Regions from separate parts of the Actinomadura verrucosospora genome, predicted to be linked through region 1. Evidence: riboswitches for the same ligand, from Rfam matches in the RefSeq annotation. Region 1 holds a riboswitch; the other holds the start of a gene.
What was found. A riboswitch is a leader RNA that binds a small molecule or an ion and turns the genes downstream of it on or off. The one in region 1 is predicted to bind glycine.

Region 1 (4,491 bases):
GCCTTGGCGCAGTCCTCGGCGAGCAGGCGCTCGGCGAGCAGCTTCGCGCCCTCCACCGTCGCCGCCTGCCGGGCCCGGAACTCCTCCGACGCGGCGATCTTCAGGGCGACGGCCTTGGCGGCGATCACGTGCTCCAGCGGGCCGCCCTGCATGCCGGGGAACACCGCGGAGTTGATCTTCTTGCCGTACTCCTCGCGGGCGAGGATCAGCCCGCCGCGGGGACCGCCGAGCGTCTTGTGCGTCGTCGTCGTCACGATGTCGGCGTGCGGGACGGGCGAGGGGTGCAGCCCCGCCGCCACCAGGCCCGCGAAGTGCGCCATGTCGACCATGAGCAGCGCCCCGACCGAGTCGGCGATCCGCCGGAACGCGGCGAAGTCGAGCCGCCGCGGGTACGCCGACCAGCCCGCCACGATCATCTTCGGCCGGTGCTCGGCCGCGAGCGAGGCCACCTCGTCCATGTCGACCAGGCCGTCCTCGGCGCGGACGTGGTACGGCACCACGTTCAGCACCTTGCCGGAGTAGTTCAGCCGCATCCCGTGCGTGAGATGCCCGCCGTGCGCGAGGTCGAGGCCGAGGATCGTGTCGCCGTGCTGGAGCAGCGCGAAGTACACCGCCGTGTTCGCCTGCGCCCCGCTGTGCGGCTGGACGTTCGCGTGCTCGGCGCCGAACAGCGCCTTGGCCCTGTCGATCGCGAGCTGCTCGGTGACGTCGACGAACTCGCAGCCGCCGTAGTACCGGCGGCCCGGGTACCCCTCGGCGTACTTGTTCGTCAGGACCGACCCCTGAGCCTCCAGCACCGAGACCGGCGCGAAGTTCTCCGACGCGATCATCTCCAGGGTGCCCTGCTGGCGGCGCAGCTCCGCGGCGACGGCCTCGGCGACCTCCGGATCGGCCGTCGCGAGGGAGTCGTTCAGACTCATGATTCCTCGATCAGCTTGTCGTAGGCGGCGGAGTCGAGCAGGTCGCCCGGCTCCTCCGAGATCCGCACCTTGAAGATCCAGCCCTCGCCGTACGGGTCGTCGTTGATGACCTTCGGCTCGTCCACCACCGCGCTGTTGATCGCGGTGATCTCGCCGCTGACGGGGGAGTAGACGTCGCTCACCGACTTGGTCGACTCCACCTCGCCGCACGGCTCGCCCGCCTCGACGGTGTCGCCCTCCGACGGCTGCAGCTCGATGTAGACGATCTCACCGAGGGCGTCGGCGGCGTGCGCGGTGATGCCGACCGTGACGATGCCGTCCTCGCCACCGAGGCCCGACACCCACTCGTGCTCCTCGCTGTAGCGGAGCTCCTCCGGAACGCTCACGATCACTTCTCTCTTTCCACTGTGGGGGCGCGCCCCACACCGCCGGACAACTTGTTCAGGAACGCTTGTAGAACGGCAGGGCCACCACGTCCACCGGCTCGTGCCGGCCGCGGACGTCCACGGCGAGGCCCGCCTCCTCGACGCCGCTGTCGAGGTACGCCATGGCGATCGGCGTGCCCAGTGTGGGCGACGGGGCGCCGCTCGTCACGATGCCGCACGGCGCGCCGCCGGACGTGACGACCTGGTACCCCTTGCGAGGCGCGCGACGCCCCCGCGCGACCAGTCCCACGAGCCTACGGCCCGGCGGGGTCTGCGCCTGCGCCGCCAGGGCGGCCTTGCCCACGAAATCGCCTGGCTTGTCCAGCTTCACCACCCGGCCGAGGCCCGCCTCGAACGGCGTCGTCTCGGCCGTCAGCTCGTTCCCGTACAGCGGCATCCCCGCCTCCAGGCGCAGCGTGTCGCGGGCCGAAAGCCCCGCCGGGACGACCCCCTCCACCGCGGCGAGCGCCCTCCACAGCCCGACCGCGTCGGACGCGTCCACGAACAGCTCGAACCCGTCCTCGCCCGTGTACCCGGTGCGGGCGACCAGCGCGTCCACGCCCGCGACCCGCCCCGCCAGGATCGCGTAGTACTTCAGGTCCCCCAGCGGCGCGTCCGTGAACCCCTCGAGAATCCCCTGGGAACGCGGCCCCTGCAGGGCGATCAGCGCGTACGAGTCGGACCGGTCGTCCACCGCCGCCTCGAACCCCGCGGCCCGCTCGACCAACGCCTCCCGGACGACGGCGGCGTTCGCCGCGTTCGCCACCACCATCCACGTCTCGTCCGCGAGCCGGTAGACGATCAGGTCGTCCAGGACGCCGCCGTCGTGCCCGCAGATCATCGTGTAGCGGGCCTTGCCCACCGGCATCGGCGACAGGTTGCCGACCAGCGCGAAGTCCAGCGCGGCCCCCGCGCCCGGACCCGACAGGAAGATCTCCCCCATGTGCGACAGGTCGAACAGCCCCGCCCCCGTGCGGACGGCCTGGTGCTCGGCGGTCTCGCTCGCGTAGCGCAGCGGCATGAGATGGCCGGCGAAGTCGACGAGGTTCGCGCCGAGGTCCTCATGGACGTCGTGCAGCGGCGTCTTCTTCGCGGTCGGATCGGCGGACATGGGCTCGGCTCCTTCGTCACGGGCGCGCGTGGTCCATCGTCCCACTCGCGCACCGGGCGTATCGGTGCCTCCCCCTCTGTCATCGGCGCCTGAGAGCTTCACCCGCCGCGCACGGCGGGCTTTCACCTTCGGCGGGGGACCGGAGTCCCCGCTTTCCAGAGGTCGCCTGGCCCGTGCGGTCCGTGGGCCTGAGAGGTTCCGGGGAGGATTTGCTCCTTCGGCGTCCCCCACCGGCTGCGAGGGACTCTCCCGCACGGGATCATCAGCTGTCGAAGAAGGCTAGCAGTGTTCATTGTGTTTTTTGAGGTCGGGGCCCTGGGGGCCCCGACCTCAAAAAACACGTGCGATCGCTGCATCGCTCCGTCTCGCCTTGCGGCTCGCTGCGCGATCAGGTTCTCGCAAGCTCGAACCTGCCTTCGGACGCGATCGCGAGTGTTGGGGTCGTCGTCGGCTGAGGTGGCGGCTTAGGTCGTCTCGTTAGACGGTTGCTGCTGGTGCTTCCGTTTCGGTGTCCCTCTGTGCGGGTCGTTCGACCGTTGCGCTTCTTGGTGATGGGAGCGCGGTGGGCGGTGGTCGTCAGCGTGGGGGTGGGGTGGCGGGGGGCGACATGGACTTCACGCAGGTCTGCAGGGCGGCCCTGATCTTCTTCAGCTCGTCGGGGGCGGGGGATCTCGTGGGGTTGGGGGTGGGCATCTGGACGCCCTGGGCGTGCATGCAGTCGTTGAAGGCCTTGACCGCCTTCGACTGGGCCGGGGGGAGGGGCGTCGTCTCGGCGCCCGTGCCGGGGGCGGAGGGGGCCTGCGTCCTGGCGGTCGGGGCTGGGGACGACGCGCCCGCCGTTGTGCCGCCGTCGTCGTTGCCGCCGCAGCCGGCCAGGGCCAGCGTCAGGGCCAGGACCGCTACATGACCGCGCTTCAAGGGGGAACCTCCGTGGCCGGGGTGGGCCGCCCATGATGGGCGGTCGGCCCTGCTCGCGGATACGCGCTCTCGTGCCAATGATGCGCGGCCGGGTTAGCACCGTGCATCAAAGTGGCCTCCGGCACGGACCGCTTCTTCGTTCGCCTCAACCGGATCGCGGGCCGTAACGTACTCTGAACTGGTTGTCGGAGATCACCCCCGGGTGCGCGGGGTGGACGGACCCGGAGGGCACGCCGCATGGTCTACTACCTGGCTGGAGCGTTGATCCTCTTCTTCGGCCTGCTGGTCTCCATCGCGCTGCACGAGCTCGGGCACTTCTCCTTCGCCAAGCTGTTCGGGGTGCGGACCACGCAGTTCATGGTCGGGTTCGGGCCCACCATGTGGTCGAGGCACAAGGGCGAGACGGAGTACGGGGTCAAGTGGATCCCGCTCGGCGGCTACATCCGCATGATCGGCATGCTGCCGCCGCGCAAGGGCGACGCGCCCGGGCAGGTGCGGCGGATCAGCACCGGGCCGTGGCAGGGGCTGATCGAGTCCGCGCGCGGGGCCTCGCTGGAGGAGGTCGGGCCCGGCGACGGGGACCGCGTGTTCTACGCCAAGAAGTGGTGGCAGAAGCTGCTCATCATGTTCGGCGGGCCCGCGATGAACCTGCTCCTGTCGGTGATGTTCTTCGCGATCCTGCTGATGGGCATCGGCGTCAACCAGCCGCAGCCGGTGATCAAGGAGGTCGCCGAGTGCATGGTGCCGGCCAGCGCCAAGGTCGCCGCGTGCCCGGCGGGCGCGACGCCGACGCCCGCGCGGCAGGTCGGGCTCCAGGCCGGCGACCGGATCGTCGCGTTCGACGGCAAGAAGATCGACGACTATCCGCAGCTCCAGCGGCTGATCCGCAAGGACGGCGGCAAGACCGTCCCGATGACCGTCCGGCGGGACGGCAGGGACGTGCGGCTGAACGTCCCGATCACCCGCAACCAGATGTACGACCTCAAGGACGAGGACAAGGTCGTCAACGTCGGGTTCCTCGGCATCACGCCGTCCAGCGGGATCGAGCGGCAGGGGCCGGGCGCGGTCGCGAGCACGATGGGCGACCTGACCGCGCGCACCGTCGGCGCCCTGGTGC
Region 2 (4,491 bases), on a different contig from region 1:
GAGCCGCAAGGCGAGCCGAAGCGATGCGAGCGATCGCACGTGGCTTTCCAGGCTGAGGCGCCCCTAGGCGCCTCAGCCTGGAAACCACAATCCAATTCAGTCCTCGAACGCTTCGGGGGGCGGGCAGGAGCAGACGAGGTTGCGGTCGCCGTAGGCCTGGTCGATGCGGCGGACGGGCGGCCAGTACTTGTTCTCCCGCAGGGACGGGAGGGGGTAGGCGGCCTCCTCGCGCGTGTAGGCGTGCTTCCAGTCGTCGGAGACGAGGCAGGCGGCGGTGTGGGGGGCGTTCTTGAGGGGGTTGTCCTCGGCGTCGTAGCCGCCGTCGGCGACGCGCTGGATCTCCCGGCGGATCTCGATCATGGCGTCGCAGAACCGGTCGAGCTCGGCGAGGTCCTCGGACTCGGTGGGCTCGATCATCAGGGTGCCGGCGACGGGGAACGACAGGGTCGGGGCGTGGAAGCCGTAGTCGATGAGGCGCTTGGCGACGTCCTCGGCGGTGATCCCCGTCTCCTTGGTGATCTTGCGGAGGTCGGCGATGCACTCGTGCGCGACGAGGCCGTCGCGGCCGGTGTAGAGGATCGGGTAGTGCGGGGCGAGGCGGGCGGCGAGGTAGTTGGCGCCGATGATCGCGCCCTCGGTGGCGGCGCGCAGCCCGTCCGGGCCCATCATCGCGATGTAGGCCCAGGAGATCGGCAGGATGCCGGCCGATCCCCACGGGGCGGCCGAGATGGGGCCGACGCCGGTGCCGGGGCCGGCCTCCTCGCGCATCGGGTGGTTGGGCAGGAACGCGGCCAGGTGCTCGCGGACGCCGATCGGGCCGACGCCGGGGCCGCCGCCGCCGTGCGGGATGCAGAACGTCTTGTGCAGGTTGAGGTGGGAGACGTCCGAGCCGAACTCGCCGGGGCGGGCGAGGCCGACGAGCGCGTTGAGGTTGGCGCCGTCGACGTAGACCTGGCCGCCGGCCTCGTGCACGGCCGCGCACACCTCGGTGATCGTCTCCTCGAAGACGCCGTGCGTGGACGGGTAGGTCACCATGATCGCCGCGAGGCGCTCGCCGTGCTTGCCGAGCTTGGCGCGCAGGTCGTCGAGGTCGATGTTGCCGCCCTCGTCGCACGTGACGACGACGACCCGCATCCCGGCCATGACGGCGCTGGCGGCGTTGGTGCCGTGCGCCGAGGAGGGGATCAGGCAGACGTCGCGGTGCTCCTCGCCGCGGGACGCGTGGTAGCCGCGGATGGCGAGCAGGCCGGCCAGCTCGCCCTGGGAGCCGGCGTTCGGCTGGACGGAGACCTTCGCGTACCCGGTGATCTCGGCGAGGAAGCCCTCCAGCTCGCCGATCAGCTCGACGTAGCCGGCGGCCTGGTCGAGCGGCGCGAACGGGTGGATCGCGGCGAACTCCGGCCAGGTGATCGGCTCCATCTCGGCGGTGGCGTTGAGCTTCATCGTGCAGGAGCCGAGCGGGATCATGGAGCGGTCGAGCGCGATGTCCTTGTCCTGGAGCCTGCGCAGGTAGCGCAGCATCGCGGTCTCGGAGCGGTGCGCGTGGAAGACGGGGTGGGTCAGGTAGGGGCTCTCGCGGCGCAGGGCGTCCGGGAACGCCTCGGGGACCTCGCCCACCTCGGTCGCGCCGAACGCCTCGAGCACGGCCGTCACGTGCGCGGGCAGCGTCGTCTCGTCGCAGGCGACCGCGACCCGGTCGGGGCCGTCCGGGCGCAGGTTGATTCCGCGCTCGCGGGCGGCCGCGACGACCTCGGCGGCGCGGCCCGGCACGCGGGCCAGGACCGTGTCGAAGAACGAGTCGTGGACGACCTCGACGCCGCCGGCGCGCAGCCCCGCGGCGATCTCGGCGGCCCGGCGGTGCGTCCGCTGCGCGATCGCGGCCAGCCCCTCGGGGCCGTGGTACACGGCGTACATGCTCGCCATCACGGCGAGCAGGACCTGGGCGGTGCAGATGTTGCTGGTGGCCTTCTCGCGGCGGATGTGCTGCTCGCGGGTCTGGAGGGCCAGCCGGTAGGCGGTGGCGCCGTCCGCGTCGACGGACACGCCCACGAGCCGGCCGGGGAGCTGGCGCTGGATGCCCTCGCCGACCGCCATGTAGCCGGCGTGCGGTCCGCCGAACCCGTAGGGGACGCCGAACCGCTGCGCGGAGCCCACCGCGATGTCGGCGCCGGACTCGCCGGGCGGGCGCAGCAGGGTCAGCGCCAGCAGGTCGGCGGCCACGACGGCCTTGGCGCCGCGCTCGTGGGCCTGCGCGATGACGGGTTCCAGGTCGCGGACGGCGCCGGACGCGCCCGGGTACTGCAGCAGCACGCCGAAGAAGTCGCCGTCGGGCAGGCCGCGGGACAGGTCGGCGATGACGATCTCGATGCCGAGCGGGATCGCGCGGGTCCGGACGACCTCGATCGTCTGCGGGAGCGTGTCGACGTCGACGAGGAACGCCCCGGGCTCCTTGCGCCGGGAGACGCGGTGCGCGAGGGCCATGGCCTCGGCGGCGGCGGTGCCCTCGTCCAGCATGGAGGCGTTCGCGACGGGCAGCCCGGTCAGGTCGCCCACCATCGTCTGGAAGTTCAGCAGGGCTTCGAGCCGCCCCTGGGAGATCTCCGGCTGGTAGGGGGTGTAGGCGGTGTACCAGCCCGGGTTCTCCAGCACGTTCCGCATGATCACGCCGGGCGTGGTCGTCCCGTGGTAGCCGAGCCCGATCATGGACGTCAGGACGGTGTTGCGGGACGCGAGCTCGCGGAGCCGGTCCAGCGCGGCGGTCTCGCTCAGCGCGGGCGGCAGGTCCAGCGGACGGGACGTGCGGATCGCGGCGGGGACCGCGTGGTCGATCAGCGCCTCGGCGCCGGAGTAGCCGATGGCGGCCAGCATCCTCGCCTGGTCGTCCGGCGAGGGGCCGACATGCCGGTCGGCGAACGCCGACCGGGGATGCTGCGGCGCGGCCACAGGGGCGAAGAACTGGGCGGTCATGGAGGGCCTCCTGGCTGCTGCGGTCGCTCAGGTGCGCCGCCGGCGCGGGCCGGCGGCCGTTCTCCCCCTCTGTCATGGCACCTGAGAGCTTCACCCGCGCGGCGGGGTTTCCCCTTCGGTGAGCCGCCCTTCCCCGCGCGCGGGGACCGACGCCTGCTTTCCAGAGGTGCCTCGCCCGTGCGGTCCTTTTGCCTGAGAGGTTCCGGGGAGGTTGCCCCTTCGGCGCCCCACGCTGGCGGCGTGGGGTCTCTCCCGCACAGGGTTGACGGCATGTCCTAGGTCGAACCCTACCCAAAGGCGCGTCCGCGACGTCGTTCCGGCCCGCCGGAAGGGGCCGCGCCCCGCGGCGCGGGCGGTCTACCGGCGAGTACCATGTGCTGACTCACCTGGGGCGCGACGGCCCCGGGCCGCACGGGGGCGGGGAGACGAGGCTGCGGGATGGACGCGCGTCCCGGCGGCGGCCCCGCGACTCGACGGCGCGCCGCCGGGTCTGGGACGCTGATCACGATGGCGGATGGTCAGGGCGGCGGTACGGCGTGACACAGACCCACGACGGAGCGGTGCGCCCGGCGCAGGGCGCGGTCGGCGCGCCCGTCGACGAGCCCGCCCAGCCGTACCGGATCCGCCGGCCCTCCGACGCCATCCGGTTCGCGGCGTCCGTGGTGGGGCTGGCGGCGGTGATGCTGCTGGTGTCGATCGCGCAGCAGACCACCCACGGCCTGCAGACCGACATCGCGCAGGGCACCGCGCACGCGCCGCGGCTGCTGCTGACGCTGGCGACGCTGGTGTCCAGCTTCGGGGTGCTGGCCGTGCCGATCGCGTTCGCGATCGAGCGGCTCTTCCACAAGGACGGCGTCCGCGTGGCGATCGCGCTGCTGGCCGCGATGATCGCGTTCGGGATCACGGTGGGCCTGGACGACCTGGTGGTGCGGGCCGCGCCGGGCGGCGTGCTCGACTCGCTGATCTGGGGCGGCACGGAGACCGCGCCGGTGCACACCGACATCGCCCCGGTCATCGCCTTCGTGAGCGCGGTCGGGATGGCGGGCCGCGCCCGCTGGCAGGCCGCGACCTGGACCATGATCGGACTGGCGGCGCTGACGGGGCTGACGGCGTCCTACGCCTCCGTCGCCGCGCTGGCGGCCACCTACCTGCTCGGCCGCGCCATCGGCCACGGCACCCTCTACGCCGTCGGGACGCCGAATCCCCGCCCGTCCGGGACGGCCGTGGTGGCCGCGCTCGAACGGCTCGGGCTGCACCCGCGGCGGGCGGCGCGCCTGGACGGCACGCACGACGCCGACGAGACCCGCCGCTACGGCGTCGCCCTCGCCCCCTCCCCGCAGGGCGGGTACGGCGCCCGGCTCCCGGCGGGCCGGGGGCGGCACGGCGACTGGGACGTGGAGGTCCGCGTCCTGGACCGCGACCAGCAGACCGCCGGGCTGCTCTACCGCGTCTGGCGGCTGCTGCGGCTGCGCGGCGCCACGACGGGGCGGACGCTGCGGTCGCTGCGCCGGTCCCTGGAGCTGG

Region 2: it holds a riboswitch for glycine, as region 1 does, so the genes downstream of both, gcvP (aminomethyl-transferring glycine dehydrogenase) here and gcvT (glycine cleavage system aminomethyltransferase GcvT) in region 1, are expected to answer to the same signal.

What each region holds. Positions count from the first base shown of each region.
Region 1 is NZ_BAABEV010000047.1:62,206-66,696, forward strand. Features, by position in the region: gene ABD944_RS35040 (serine hydroxymethyltransferase) at 1-920, opposite strand, end outside; gene gcvH (glycine cleavage system protein GcvH) at 917-1,306, opposite strand; gene gcvT (glycine cleavage system aminomethyltransferase GcvT) at 1,362-2,456, opposite strand; glycine riboswitch at 2,530-2,618, opposite strand; glycine riboswitch at 2,623-2,718, opposite strand; gene ABD944_RS35055 (hypothetical protein) at 3,033-3,374, opposite strand; gene ABD944_RS35060 (M50 family metallopeptidase) at 3,612-4,491, shown strand, end outside.
Region 2 is NZ_BAABEV010000045.1:59,333-63,823, forward strand. Features, by position in the region: gene gcvP (aminomethyl-transferring glycine dehydrogenase) at 97-2,967, opposite strand; glycine riboswitch at 3,027-3,137, opposite strand; glycine riboswitch at 3,138-3,232, opposite strand; gene ABD944_RS34320 (lysylphosphatidylglycerol synthase transmembrane domain-containing protein) at 3,504-4,491, shown strand, end outside.